Regions from separate parts of the Mycolicibacterium madagascariense genome, predicted to be linked through region 1. Evidence: riboswitches for the same ligand, from Rfam matches in the RefSeq annotation. Region 1 holds a riboswitch; the other holds the start of a gene.
The links. Region 1 has a riboswitch for glycine ahead of gcvP (aminomethyl-transferring glycine dehydrogenase). Riboswitches for the same ligand answer to the same signal wherever they lie in the genome.
Positions count from the first base shown of each region.

Region 1 (6,947 bases):
ATGCCCCCATCACGGCGAAAGTCGTTGCCGTCAACGGCGACGTGACCGACTCGCCGGAGTTGGTGAACTCCGATCCGTACGGCGCCGGTTGGCTCATCGACCTGCAGCTCGACGCCGCGACGCTGACCGAGGCGCTCGAAGGTCTGCTGGACGCCGACGCCTACGGTGCGACGCTCGACGAATGAGAAATCGGGCCGTGATCCGGTGGTGGTGGGTACGGCGACCACCGGCGCGCGGTACGGTCGTCACGAGACGCATGACGCGGCGGCGTCCCTCTTGAATGTCTCGAGCGGGAGTCGGCGCATCTGCCCACCATTGCCACAGCAGCCAGTGAGGAGCACCGGGTGACGGAGAACGACACCAGTTCGGGAGCTGATCAGTCCGAAGAAGTGACGGTCGAGACCACCTCGGTCTTTCGATCGGACTTCCTCAACGAGTTGGACGCACCGCCAGCAACGGGCAACGACAACGCGGTGTCGGGCGTCGAGGGGCTCCCGGCCGGATCGGCGCTCCTCGTCGTCAAGCGCGGCCCGAACGCGGGGTCGCGGTTCCTGCTGGACCAGGCCAGGACGTCGGCCGGTCGTCATCCCGATAGCGACATCTTCCTCGACGACGTCACGGTCAGCCGCCGGCACGCCGAGTTCCGGCTCGAGACCGGCGAGTTCCAGGTCGTCGACGTCGGCAGCCTCAACGGCACCTACGTCAACCGCGAGCCCGTCGACTCGGCGGTGCTGGCAAACGGCGACGAGGTGCAGATCGGCAAGTTCCGATTGGTCTTCCTGACGGGCCCCAAGGGCGACGACGGCGGTTCACCGAGCTGATGACCGCCCCCGACACCCCTGCGCTCGCCGGGATGTCGATCGGAGCGGTCCTGGACTCGCTACGACCCGACTTTCCGGACGTGACCATCTCCAAGATCCGCTTCCTGGAGGCGGAGGGTCTGGTCACGCCGCAGCGGTCGGGCTCGGGTTATCGACGGTTCACCGCCTACGACTGTGCGCGGCTGCGCTTCATCCTCACCGCGCAGCGGGACCACTATCTGCCGTTGAAGGTCATCAAGGCACAGCTCGACGCGCAACCCGACGGCGAGCTGCCGCCGACGGCATCTGCCTACGGCGTACCGAGATTGGTGCAGGTGTCCGCCGACGACGACGGGGTCGCCGGGTACGACACGGCCGCGGTGGCGCCCGCCCAGGTCCGCCTGAGCCGCGAGGATCTACTGACCCGCTCGGGGGTCGACGAGGAGCTCCTCGGGGCCCTGATCAAGGCCGGCGTCATCACCTCGGGACCGGGCGGCTTCTTCGACGAGCACTCGGTCGTGATCGCGCAGTGCGCGAAGGCGCTGGCCGACTACGGGGTGGAACCCCGACACCTGCGGGCCTTCCGCTCGGCGGCGGACCGGCAGTCGGATCTGATCGCCCAGATCGCCGGGCCCGCGATGAAGGCGGGTGCCCGCGACCGTGCCGACGACATGGCGCGCGAGGTCGCGGCTCTCGCGATCACGTTGCATACCTCGCTCATCAAGTCCGCGGTGCGCGACGTTCTCGATCGCTGAGGATTAGACTTCCCCAAGACGGCTTGCGGCGCGGAGGGCAGACACAGATGGGCGAAGTTCGAGTGATCGGCATTCGCGTTGAACAGCCCCAGAACCAGCCGGTTCTGTTGCTGCGGGAATCCAACGGAGATCGCTACCTACCGATCTGGATCGGTCAGACGGAGGCGCAGGCCATCGCGTTGGAGCAGCAGGGCGTGGAACCCGCGCGGCCGCTCACCCACGATCTGATCCGGGATCTGATTACCGCCCTTGGACATTCGTTGAAGGAAGTGCGCATCGTCGATCTGCAGGAGGGCACCTTCTACGCCGACCTGATCTTCGACCGCGACATCAAGGTCTCGGCACGCCCCTCGGACTCCGTGGCGATCGCGATGCGCGTCGGGGTGCCCATCTACGTCGAGGAGGCCGTGCTCGCGGAGGCGGGGCTGCTGATCCCCGACGAATCTGACGAGGAGACGACGGGCGCGGTCCGCGAGGACGAGGTCGAGAAGTTCAAGGAGTTCCTCGACAGCGTGTCGCCCGACGACTTCAAGGCCACCTGAATTTCAAACGTCACGGATGCATCTCACGCTCTCGACACGCGGAGCGGGTTTCTCCCATCCATGCCGTCGGCAGCCATACTTTCCTCACTACGAAGGCAGTCAGTCCCGAGCTGGGAGCGTATGCTCGACATACTCGAGAGCTCGGAGCAAACGTGTGTGGCCGTCCCCGACGGCCTGTGAACACGGATCCAGTTCGATCGGCGAGAGGATGGCCAGTGGGCGACACGCCACGTCAGGAGCAGTTGGATCTCTTATCCAACGGCACGCCGGAACGCGTGGTGTCGGCAGCGCCGACCGAACCGGTGCAGGCTGGCTTGTTCCCCGATGACTCCGTCCCCGACGAGTTGGTCGGCTACCGCGGACCCAGTGCCTGCCAGATCGCGGGCATCACCTACCGGCAGCTGGACTACTGGGCGCGGACGTCTCTGGTGGTTCCGTCGATCCGCGGGGCGGCAGGCTCCGGCAGCCAGCGGCTGTACTCGTTCAAGGACATTCTGGTCCTGAAGATCGTGAAACGGCTTCTGGACACCGGCATCTCGCTGCACAACATCAGGGTCGCGGTCGATCACCTGCGGCAGCGCGGCGTCAAGGATCTGGCGAACATCACGCTGTTCTCCGACGGCACCACGGTCTACGAGTGCACGTCGGCCGAGGAGGTCGTGGACCTCCTGCAGGGCGGTCAGGGTGTCTTCGGCATCGCCGTCTCGGGCGCCATGCGCGAACTGACCGGCGCCATCGCCGACTTCCCCGGCGAACGCGCCGACGGTGGGGAGTCGATCCCGAGCCCCGAGGACGAACTGGCCTCGCGCCGCAAGACCCGCGACCGCAAGATCGGCTGACCGGGCGCCGTCGTACCCGTTGGGTAGACTCGGACCTGCATCGCCTCTGCGCGGGAGAGTTCCGTGGCCGCCAGCCACGGACGCCGAAGGAGCAACACCTCTCCGTCAACCTCTCAGGCCCCAGGACCGCGTGGAGCCACGGTGCCTCTGGAAAGTGGCGAACACGTTCTTCGCCCGCCCATGGGGAAAGGCACAGCCGGGACGATCCGGTCGCGCTGAATCTCTCAGGCACCCGCGACGGGTCGACGACAGAGGGAGAGGACCGCTAGCGGTTCTGCGCTTCGACGTGTGAGAGGCCCTCTCTTGTCCGGTACTCCTTCCCATCCCCTCGGCGAGCACCACCTGCCGCGCTTCGCCGACCGTCACATCGGCCCCGACCCCGATGCCGTGGCCACGATGCTGGGCGTCATCGGCGTCGAGAACCTCGATCAGTTGGCCGAGAAGGCGCTGCCCGCCGGCATTCTCGACGGGCTGGGCGCCGCGGGCGTCGCTCCCGGGCTGGATCAGCTGCCGCCGCCGGCGTCCGAAGAGCAGTCGCTGGCCGAGTTGCGGGCAATGGCCGATGCCAACACCGTCGCGGTCTCGATGATCGGCCAGGGGTACTTCGACACGCTGACCCCACCGGTGCTGCGCCGCAACATCCTCGAGAACCCCGCCTGGTACACGGCCTACACGCCGTATCAGCCGGAGATCAGCCAGGGCAGGCTCGAGGCGCTGCTGAACTTCCAGACCATGGTCGAAGACCTCACCGGCCTCGAGGTGGCCAACGCCTCGATGCTCGACGAGGGCACCGCCGCGGCCGAGGCCATGACCCTGATGCACCGCGCGGTGAAGGGCTCGGCGAACCAGCTGGCCGTCGACGCCGACGTGTACGCCCAGACCGCGGCCATCATCGAGACGCGCGCCAAGCCGCTCGGCATCGAGATCGTCACCGCCGACCTCCGCGACGGCCTGCCCGACGGCGACTTCTTCGGCGTCATCGTCCAACTGCCCGGCGCCAGCGGATGCGTCAACGACTGGTCGGACCTGATCGCCGCCGCGCACGAGCGTGGCGCGCTCGTCGCGGTGGGCGCCGACCTGCTGGCCGCCACGCTGATCACCCCGCCCGGTGAGATCGGTGCCGACGTCGCGTTCGGTACCACCCAAAGATTCGGCGTGCCAATGGGATTCGGTGGACCGCACGCCGGTTACCTGGCCGTGCACGCCAAGCACGCCCGTCAATTGCCCGGCCGGTTGGTCGGAGTGTCGGTCGACGCCGACGGCTCGGCGGCCTATCGGCTGGCGCTGCAGACCAGGGAGCAGCACATCCGCCGCGACAAGGCGACCAGCAACATCTGCACGGCCCAGGTCCTGCTCGCGGTGATGGCGGCGATGTACGCGAGCTACCACGGCGCCGACGGGCTGACCGCGATCGCCCACGAGGTGCACGGCCACGCGCTCGCCGTGGCCACCGGGCTCTCCGACGCCGGCGTCGAGGTGGTGCACGACGCGTTCTTCGACACCGTGCTGGCCCGGGTGCCGGGGCGCGCCGAGGAGATCCGCGCCGCGGCCAAGGAGCGCGGCATCAACGTCTGGCTGGTCGACGCCGATCACGTGTCGGTGTCGTGCGACCAGGCCACCACGGCCGCCCACGTCGAGGACGTGCTCGCCGCGTTTGGCGCCACCCGCGGTGGCCAGCGCTGGTCGGGTCCCGAGATCGCCACCCGTACGTCGTCGTTCCTCACCCACCCGGCGTTCACGAAGTACCGCACCGAGACCGAGATGATGCGCTACCTGCGGTCGCTGTCGGATCGCGACATCGCGTTGGACCGCAGCATGATTCCGCTCGGATCGTGCACGATGAAGCTCAACGCGGCCGCGGAGATGGAGCCCATCACCTGGCCGGAGTTCGCTCGTCAGCACCCGTTCGCCCCGGCGTCGGACACCCCCGGGCTGCGCCGGCTCATCGCCGACCTCGAGACGTGGCTGACCCAGCTCACCGGGTACGACTCGGTGTCGCTGCAGCCGAACGCCGGCTCGCAGGGGGAGTACGCGGGGCTGTTGGCGATCCAGGCGTACCACCTCAGTCGCGATGACGCGCAACGCAACATCTGCCTGATCCCGTCGAGCGCGCACGGCACCAATGCGGCGTCGGCCGCGCTGGCCGGCATGAAGGTCGTCGTGGTGGCGTGCCGCGACAACGGCGACGTCGACCTCGACGACCTGCGCGCGAAGATCGCCGAGCACGGCGACCGGATCGCCGCGCTGATGATCACCTATCCCTCGACGCACGGCGTGTACGAGCACGACGTCGAGGAGATCTGCGCGGCCGTGCACGACGTCGGCGGCCAGGTCTACGTCGACGGCGCCAACCTCAACGCCCTCGTCGGGTTGGCCAGGCCCGGCCGCTTCGGTGGCGACGTCAGCCACCTGAACCTGCACAAGACGTTCTGCATCCCGCACGGCGGTGGTGGTCCGGGCGTCGGTCCCGTCGCGGTGCGCAGCCATCTCGCGCCGTACCTGCCGGGGCACCCGCTGGCCGACGAGCTCGGCGCCGACTACACCGTGTCGGCCGCGCCGTACGGGTCCGCGTCGATCCTGCCCATCACGTGGGCCTACATCCGCATGATGGGGGCGCCCGGCCTGCGCGCCGCGACGCTGACGGCGATCGCGTCGGCCAACTACGTCGCCCGCCGCCTCGACGAGTACTACCCGGTGCTGTACACGGGCGAGAACGGCATGGTCGCCCACGAGTGCATCCTGGACCTGCGCGGCATCACGAAGGCGACGGGCGTCACCGTCGACGACGTCGCAAAGCGGTTGGCGGACTACGGCTTCCATGCCCCGACGATGAGCTTCCCGGTGGCGGGCACGCTCATGGTCGAGCCCACCGAGAGCGAGAGCCTCGCCGAGGTGGACGCCTTCTGCTCGGCGATGATCGCGATCCGCGCGGAGATCGACCAGGTGGGTTCGGGGGCCTACCCCGTGGACGACAACCCCCTGCGCGGTGCGCCCCACACGGCCGAGTGCCTGCTCGTCGAGGAGTGGAACCACCCCTACACCCGGGAGCAGGCGGCCTACCCGCTGGGCAAGGGCTTCCGGCCCAAGGTGTGGCCGCCGGTGCGCCGCATCGACAGCGCGTACGGCGACCGCAACCTGGTGTGCTCCTGCCCGCCCGTCGAGGCCTTCGCCTAGGGGGTCCCGTCCTCCCCGCGAACAGACGCAAAAGGCCCTTGAATGCCCTAAATAAGGGCCTTTTGCGTCTGCTCGCGCAGGAAAACCTAGCCCAGGGATGACGTCAGGGCGGCGGTGAGGCCGGGCCCCGCCGAGCTGTCGAGGTTCTGGTAGTTGCCACCGGTGGCCTGGGCGACCGCCTCCCACGTGGCGCGGTCGGGGTCGCTGCCGAAGTCGATGACGTTGATCGCGACGGGCTTGGCCTGGTTGAACGTCTGCTTGATGGCGTCCTGCAGGCCGGGGCCGTCCAGCGACTGGTCGGTGTGGGGTCCGGCGGTGATCACCAGCACCGAATTCGGTTGGCCGTCACGGAAATTGGCGACGGCGTCGGGGTAGAGCATCCGCAGTGTCGTGAACGACACGGCCCCGCCATCGCTGGCGACCTGCCCGTCGAGATTGCTACTCAGCGCCGCCGACCGGGGCTGGCCGCCGACCGCGTCACCGAGCGGACCCATGGGGATCTCGGATCGGCCCGCCACCCCGTCGAAGGTCCAGAGCCCGACGGCCGACGTCGGCGCTAGCGCCTGCACCCGCGCATTCAACGCGGCGGTGACGTTGGCGAGCCGGGACTTGCCGCCCTCGTCGGTGGCCATCGACTGGTCCAGCATGACGGTGACGGCGGGGTTCTGGGGCGGGGTGCTGACGAGGTTGGCCAGCGTCGCGCGCAGGCCGTTGTCGCCGACCGACAGCGGTGCGGGCAGTGCCGCGAAGTTCGTCACGTCGCTGGTGGGCATGGTGACGCCCGACGCCCGGAAGCCGGCGTCGGCCAGGTGCTGCAGGGCCTCCGGCTTGCGCAGG
Region 1 is NZ_AP022610.1:3,227,251-3,234,197, reverse strand. It holds gene gcvH (glycine cleavage system protein GcvH) at 1-185, shown strand, start outside; gene garA (glycogen accumulation regulator GarA) at 345-821, shown strand; gene ftsR (transcriptional regulator FtsR) at 821-1,555, shown strand; gene G6N60_RS15125 (bifunctional nuclease family protein) at 1,603-2,097, shown strand; gene G6N60_RS15120 (MerR family transcriptional regulator) at 2,313-2,936, shown strand; glycine riboswitch at 2,978-3,075, shown strand; glycine riboswitch at 3,076-3,198, shown strand; gene gcvP (aminomethyl-transferring glycine dehydrogenase) at 3,240-6,110, shown strand; gene G6N60_RS15110 (substrate-binding domain-containing protein) at 6,197-6,947, opposite strand, start outside.

Region 2 (6,947 bases), 1.4 Mb from region 1:
ACCGACGTACTGGCCCTCGAACGGCAGGTGTGCTTCGCGCTGGCGGTGACCAATCGGGCCGTGCTGGCCGTGTACCGCCCCCTGCTCGAACCCCTGGGCCTGACGCACCCGCAGTACCTGGCGATGCTCGCACTGTGGGAACACCGCACCTCGGATCGACCGCCGCTGACCGTCAAGCAGATCGCCGTTGCGCTGCAGATGGATTCGGCCACGCTGTCGCCGATGCTCAAGCGGCTAGAGGCGCTCGGTCTGATCACGCGCACCCGCAGTTCCTCCGACGAGCGAGCCACCCACGTCGAGTTGACGGCTGACGGGCGAGCCCTGCGCACGCGGGCGTTGGAGATCCCGCCGGCGGTCGTCGCACGACTCGGCGTCGCGATGACCGAGCTCGAGGAACTGCGCAGCGTGCTGACCCGAATCAACGCCGCCGCGCTCGCGGCCGACGCTGCCGCCGTCTGATCGAGGAGGACCCATGACCGACCGCCCCAACCCCCTGCAGTACCTCGGCTACTCCTACGGCCGGCGGTTGCCCGCCTCGATGAAGGAGTGGGTCGCCCACGATCTGGCCGATTACGGCGCGGTGCGCAGGCACATGATCCGGATGGCCATCCCGCCGTTGCTCGTCCTCGCGCCGCTGTGGCTGCTGCCTGCGTCGCTCTACGTGCACCTGGAGATGACGGTGCCGATCTACGTCTGGGCGCTGCTGATGTCGATGGCGCTCAACAAGATCTGGCGGCGTCACCGGCTCGCGCAGCACGGGCTGGACCCCAACCTCGTCGACGCCATCCGGCGCCAGCGCGATGCGCGGCTGCACGAGGACTACGTGCGCCGGTTCGGTCCGCGCCCGGAGTCGGCCAAGTTCCAGGCGAACAGCAGCCCGTTCTAGCGCGGCGCACCCGTTTGCGGTCTCGGCCGTAGGCTCATTGCCGTGAGCTGCCTGCTGCGCCTCCTGCTCGTCGTCCTCACCGTTCTCGGCGGCGTCCTCGGGTCGACGGGGCTCGCCGCGGCCGCGGGCACCACCAGCGGCCAGCTCGACTACGGCGGGTTGACGCGCACCTACCTGGTCCACACCCCGGCCGCCGACGCTCACCCGTCGGGCCTGGTGCTCAACCTGCACGGCGCGGGCCAGACCGGCGCCGCGCAGGAGGCCGTCTCGAACTACGACGCCGCTGCCGATGCCATGGGCTTCGTCGTCGCCTACCCCGACGGCATCGACGAGAGCTGGGCCGACGGACGCGGTGCCTCGACCCCCGACCGTCAGGGCCTCGACGACGTGGGCTTCCTCGTCGCGCTGCGCGACCGACTCGTCCAGGACTACGGCATCCCACCGGGGCGCGTCTTCGCCACGGGCATGTCGGCCGGTGCGTTCATGGTCGACCGGCTGGCCTGCGACCGGGCCGACGTCGTCGCGGCGATCGCTCCGGTGTCGGGAACGCTGGGCTCCAACGTGCCGTGCGCACCGTCGCAACCGGTGTCGGTGTTGCAGTTCCATGGCACCGCCGACCCCGTCGTGCCGTTCGGCGGCGGCGGCATGGTGGGTCGCGGCGGGGCGAGTGACATCCTCTCCGCACCCGAGCTGGCGGCGCGGTGGCGCGCGATCGACGGGTGCGCCGACGCGCCGGTCGAGGACGTGCTGCCCGCCACGGGCGACGGCACCGACCTGCACCGCTTCAGCTCGGTCGGCTGCGCGCCCGGCACGGCCGCGGTGTTCATCCGCATCGATGGCGGCGGCCACACGTGGCCGTCGGGGAGCTTCGCGCTGCCCGACGTCGGACCGACCACGACGGGGACGGACGCATCGCTGGCCAGTGCGCAGTTCTTCGCCGCGCACGGCAGGTGATCAGCACTCCACGCGGTTGACCGGAACGTGCAGGGCCAGCCCGCCGGTCGACGTCTCCTTGTACTTGGAGTTCATGTCCAGGCCCGTCGCCCGCATCGTCTCGATGACCTGATCGAGGCTGACGCGGTGAAAGCCGTCCCCGCGCAACGCCATTCGGGCGGCGTTGATCGCCTTGCCCGCCGAGATCGCATTGCGCTCGATGCACGGGATCTGCACCAGCCCGGCAATGGGATCGCACGTCAGCCCCAGGCTGTGCTCCATGGCGATCTCCGCGGCGTTCTCGACCTGTTGCGGTGTGCCACCGAGGATTTCGGCGAGCGCGGCCGCGGCCATGGCCGCCGCGGACCCCACCTCGCCCTGGCATCCGACCTCGGCGCCCGAGATCGACGCGCGTTGCTTGAACAGCGACCCGACCGCGCCCGCGGTGAGGAGGAACCGCACGACGGTGCCGTCGCGGTCGGCGCGGCCCTGCCGGGTGTAGTGCAGTGCGTAGTGCAGAACGGCCGGAATGATGCCCGCCGCACCGTTCGTCGGCGCGGTGACCACCCGCCCGCCCGAGGCGTTCTCCTCGTTGACGGCGAGCGCGACGAGGTTGACCCAGTCCTCGGCGAACGCCACGTCGCGGTCGGGGTCGTCGAGTGCGAGGCGTTCGTGCCACTCGTGGGCCCGCCGACGCACGCCGAGCGAGCCGGGTAGCTCACCGGTGCGCTCGATGCCCTTGCGCTGGCACTGCACCATGACGTCGTAGACGTGCAGCAGTCCCGCGCGCACGTCGTCCTCGGATCTGGTGGCGCATTCGTTGGCGAGCATGATCTGGCTGACCGACAGGTCGTGCGTCTCGGCGATCCGCAGCAGCTCCTCAGCGCTCGCGAATGCCAGCGGGACGTCGGCGGGCGCGGGCTCGGCGGCCTCGTCGTCGGCGGTCACGACGAATCCGCCGCCGACGGAGAAGTACGTGCGGGCATGCAGCTCGCGCCCGTGCGCGTCGAGCGCGCTCAGGGTCATGGCATTGGCGTGCCGGTCGTGAACGGTCAACGGGCGCAACGTCATCGCATCCTCGGTCAGGGGAATGCGCTGGGTGCCGGCGAAGCTGATCCAGCCCTGCTCGCGCACGGTCGCCAGCCGCGCCTCCATCTCGTCGGTGTCGATGGTCTCGGGATGAAAACCCTCCAGCCCCAGCAGGATCGCCGCCATGGTGCCGTGCCCGGCGCCGGTCGCGGCCAGCGACCCGAACAGGTCCACTGCCACGGTAGCTGTCGTGCCGACCAGGTCGCGTCGGGTGCATTCCTCGGCGAAGCGGACCGCGGCGCGCATCGGACCGACGAAGTGTGAACTCGACGGGCCGATGCCGATCGAGAACAGCTCGAAGACGCTGATGGTCATGGGCACGGTGAACCTCTCGTCTGCGGGGACGGGTCACCTCCCCGCTCTGTCCTGGTGACCTGAGAGTTTCGGCGACGCCGGAGCGCACCATTCACCTTCGGTAAGCGCGGATTCGGTCCGCGCTTTCTCCAGAGTTGCCTCGGCACTGCGGTATTGGGCCTGAGAGATTCCTGGGGAGGACATTGCTCCTACGGCACCCGACGTCGGGATCTCCCGCTGTGCGTTGACGGCTATTGAGTTGTCCGCAGTAACTTACCCGCGATCCGTCCCGGTGGCGAGAGCTGTGCCTTCTTAGAGCTGAGCCCAGACCGTCTTCTGCTTCAGGTAGGCGTCGAGGCCGTCCTTGCCGAACTCGTGGCCCCAGCCCGACTGCTTGTACCCGCCGAACGGCACGTCGTGGTCGAACACCAGCTGGCAGTTGATCTGAACGCTGCCGGCCTGCAGCCGCTTGACGATCCGATGGGCGCGCGTGACGTTCGTCGTCCAGGCGGTGGCCGCCAGACCGTAGGTGGTGTCGTTGGCCATCGCGACGGCCTCGTCCTCGTCGTCGAACGGGATGATGGAGACCACCGGCCCGAAGATCTCCTCCTTGTACAGCCTGCTGGTGGCGGGGTCGACGTTGGTGAGCACCGTCGGGTGCACGAAGTAGCCCTTGCGGTCGAGGCGGAAGCCGCCGGTCACCACCTCGACGCCGTCGCGCTTGCCCTCGTCGATGTAGCCGAGGACGCGACTGAGCTGCTTGGCGCTGATCAGGGGCCCGCTCATGACGCCCTCCTCGGTGGGCCCGCCGTACTTCATGAAGTTCGCGACCCCGGCGATGCCCTCGACGACCTGGTCGTACACGCCGCGCTGGACGAAGATCCGCGAACCGCACACGCACCCTTGGCCGGAGTGGACGAAGATGCCCATCGCCGCGCCGAAGATCGCCTTGTCGAGGTCGGCGTCGTCGAAGATGAGCACCGGTGACTTGCCGCCGAGTTCGAGCATGACCTTCTTGAGGTTGCCCGTCGAGGCCTGCACGATCATCTTGCCGACCTCGGTGGACCCGGTGAAGGCGACCTTCTCGACGTCGGGGTGGGCGCTGATCGCTGCGCCCGCGGTGTGACCGTAGCCGGTGATGAGATTGACCACGCCGTCGGGCACGCCGGCCTCGTGGATCAACCGGTCCAGCAGCAGGGCCGAAAGGGGTGTCTCCTCAGCGGGTTTCACCAAGCTGCTGCACCCCGCGGCGAGCGCGGGGGCGATCTTGGCGCAGGCGTTGAAGATGGGTCCGTTCCACGGGAAGATCAGCCCGACGACGCCGTAGGGCTCCTTGAGCGTGTAGGCGTGATGGTCGACGTACCCCGCTCCGGCGATGCCGGTGGACCTCACGTCGTAGGCGGTGCCGTTGATCTTCGTGCACCAGCCTGCGTAGTAGCGGAAGAATTCCGCGCAGGTGGGGACGACGAGCTCGGACTGCATCTTCATCATGCCGGTGTTGGCGGAGTCGATCTCGGCGAACTCGGCGGCGTGCTCGTCGATGAGGTCGGCGATGCGCCACATGACCTTGGCCCGCTCGGCGCCCGGCAGCCCGGACCAGACCTCCGCCTCGAACGCCGCCTTGGCGCGGGCGACCGCCTCGTCGACCCCTGCGGCGCCGCAGTCGGTGAATTCGGTGAGCTGTTCCTCGGTGACGGGGTCGATGATCGGGATGACGTCACCCGTGCCGGGGCGCTTGCGAATGTCGTCCAATACGTCCTGCAGCGTCATCGGTGCTCTCTTCCCGTCGTCGGCGTATTGCTGAGCACTTGCTTAGCACCCGCGGCTCGGCGGGGTCAAGCGTCGCAGCCCTCAGGCGTCTCGCGTGCGGATCCGCGGCGCCAGCTGCACGACCTCCGGAACGACGGTCGGGTTGCGGTAGGCGAGGTCGACCAGCGACACCAGCGCGTCCGCGACGTCCTCGAGCGCCGACATCTGAGCCGGGAGCTGGCCGTGCGCCACCCACGACTCGAACAGCTGCGCCAGCAGCTCGCGGTCGGCGCCGCGCAGGATCTCGGTGTCCTGGGTGGGCCCGATGCCGACGCGCACGATGCAGAGTTCGGGATGCTCGCCGCGCCACGATCGCAGGATCTCCTCGAGGGCGGCCTTGCTGGCGTCGTAGGCCGCCACGCCGGCCCGCGGCCTGCCGACGTCATTGCTGGAGGCGACCAGCACGACGCCGTTCTCCGACAGGTGCGGCAGTGCGGCGCGCACGACGCCGTTGGCGCCGAGGGTGTTGACGCTGAAGGCGTGGATCCAGGTCGCGACGTCGGTGTCCTCGATGTGGGCCATCGGCACGACGGTGCTGGTGAAGACCACGGCGTCGAGTCCGCCGAGCACGTCGGCGGCGGAGTCGACCACGCGCGTGATGGCCGCGGAGTCCTCGACGTCGAGCTCGAAGGCCGTGCCGCCGATGTCGTCGGCGAGCTTGGTCAGCAGGTCCATCCGGCGGGCGGCGACGGCCACCTTGGCGCCGCGGGTGGCCGCGCTGGCGGCGACCGCGTGGCCGATGCCCGACGATGCCCCGACGACGAGCAGACGCAGACCCTTCGACGCCTCGTGTGCAGCACTCACCGGAAACCACCTTCTCGATAACGGCAATACCGTTACCACCCTAGGGCCTCGGCGGCGGGCGGCCTTTGCTGACCCGCGGGCCGTCCGCCCGGCCGTCAGAGGATCGCGGTGATGTCGTTCTTCAGGGCCTCCGCCTGGGTGCCGAAGACGGCCTGGACGCTGTTGCCGACCTCGATAACGCCAGCCGCTCCCAGGCTCTTCAACCGGGCCTGATCCACCTTGCCGGGGTCGGCCACCTCCATGCGCAGCCGGGTGATGCAGGCGTCGACGGTGACGAGGTTGGCCCGGCCGCCGAAGGCGTCGATGAGCTGCTCGGCCGTGCTGCCGGTCGGTGCGGTCGTCGGGGTCGTCGGCGACACGACCGTGGCGGCGTCGGTGCCGTCGCCGAGGTTGGCCTGCTCCTCGGTCTCGAACTCGTCGTCGGGTTCCCGGCCGGGCGTGCGCATGTTCCACCGAGTGATCGCGAAGCGGAACAGGACGTAGTAGACGACGAAGAAGACCACGCCCATGCCGATCAGCAGCGGGACGTTCTTGGCCGCCGGGGCGGTGCCGTAGAGCAGGAGGTCGATCAGTCCCGCCGAGAACGAGAACCCGAGGTGGATGTCCAGCAGGTAGGCGATCGCCAGCGACAGACCCGTGAGGACGGCGTGGATGACGTACAGCGGGAACGCCACGAACATGAAGGCGAACTCCAGCGGTTCGGTCACGCCCGTCAGGAACGCCGTCAGGCCGGCGGCGGAGAGGATGCCGACCGCGACCCTGCGCTGTTTCTTGTTCGCCACGTGGATCATGGCGAGCGCGGCCGCGGGCAGGCCGAACATCAGGATGGGGAAGAAGCCCGACGTGAGGAGACCTGCCGACGGATCACCGGCGGCGAAGCGGGTGAGTTCGCCGGTGACGACCTTGCCGTCGGGAGCCCGGTAGTCGCCGTAGATGAACCACACGTACGAGTTGACGATGTGGTGCAGGCCGACCGGGATCAGCATGCGGTTGGCGAAGCCGTAGACGAACGCGCCGATCGCGCCGGAGCCGCCGATGAACTCGCCGAGACCGGTCAGGCCCGCATCGAAGAGCGGATAGCAGTAGCTCATCGCGAACGCCAGGAACAGACACGCCAGCGATACCACGATGG
Region 2 is NZ_AP022610.1:1,863,462-1,870,408, forward strand. It holds gene G6N60_RS08780 (MarR family winged helix-turn-helix transcriptional regulator) at 1-459, shown strand, start outside; gene G6N60_RS08785 (DUF5313 domain-containing protein) at 473-886, shown strand; gene G6N60_RS08790 (CE1 family esterase) at 923-1,840, shown strand; gene G6N60_RS08795 (L-serine ammonia-lyase) at 1,841-3,223, opposite strand; glycine riboswitch at 3,260-3,365, opposite strand; gene G6N60_RS08800 (aldehyde dehydrogenase family protein) at 3,515-4,972, opposite strand; gene G6N60_RS08805 (SDR family oxidoreductase) at 5,054-5,815, opposite strand; gene G6N60_RS08810 (PTS transporter subunit EIIC) at 5,911-6,947, opposite strand, start outside.
Region 2: linked by a shared signal. The riboswitch ahead of G6N60_RS08795 (L-serine ammonia-lyase) and the one ahead of gcvP (aminomethyl-transferring glycine dehydrogenase) in region 1 are both predicted to bind glycine.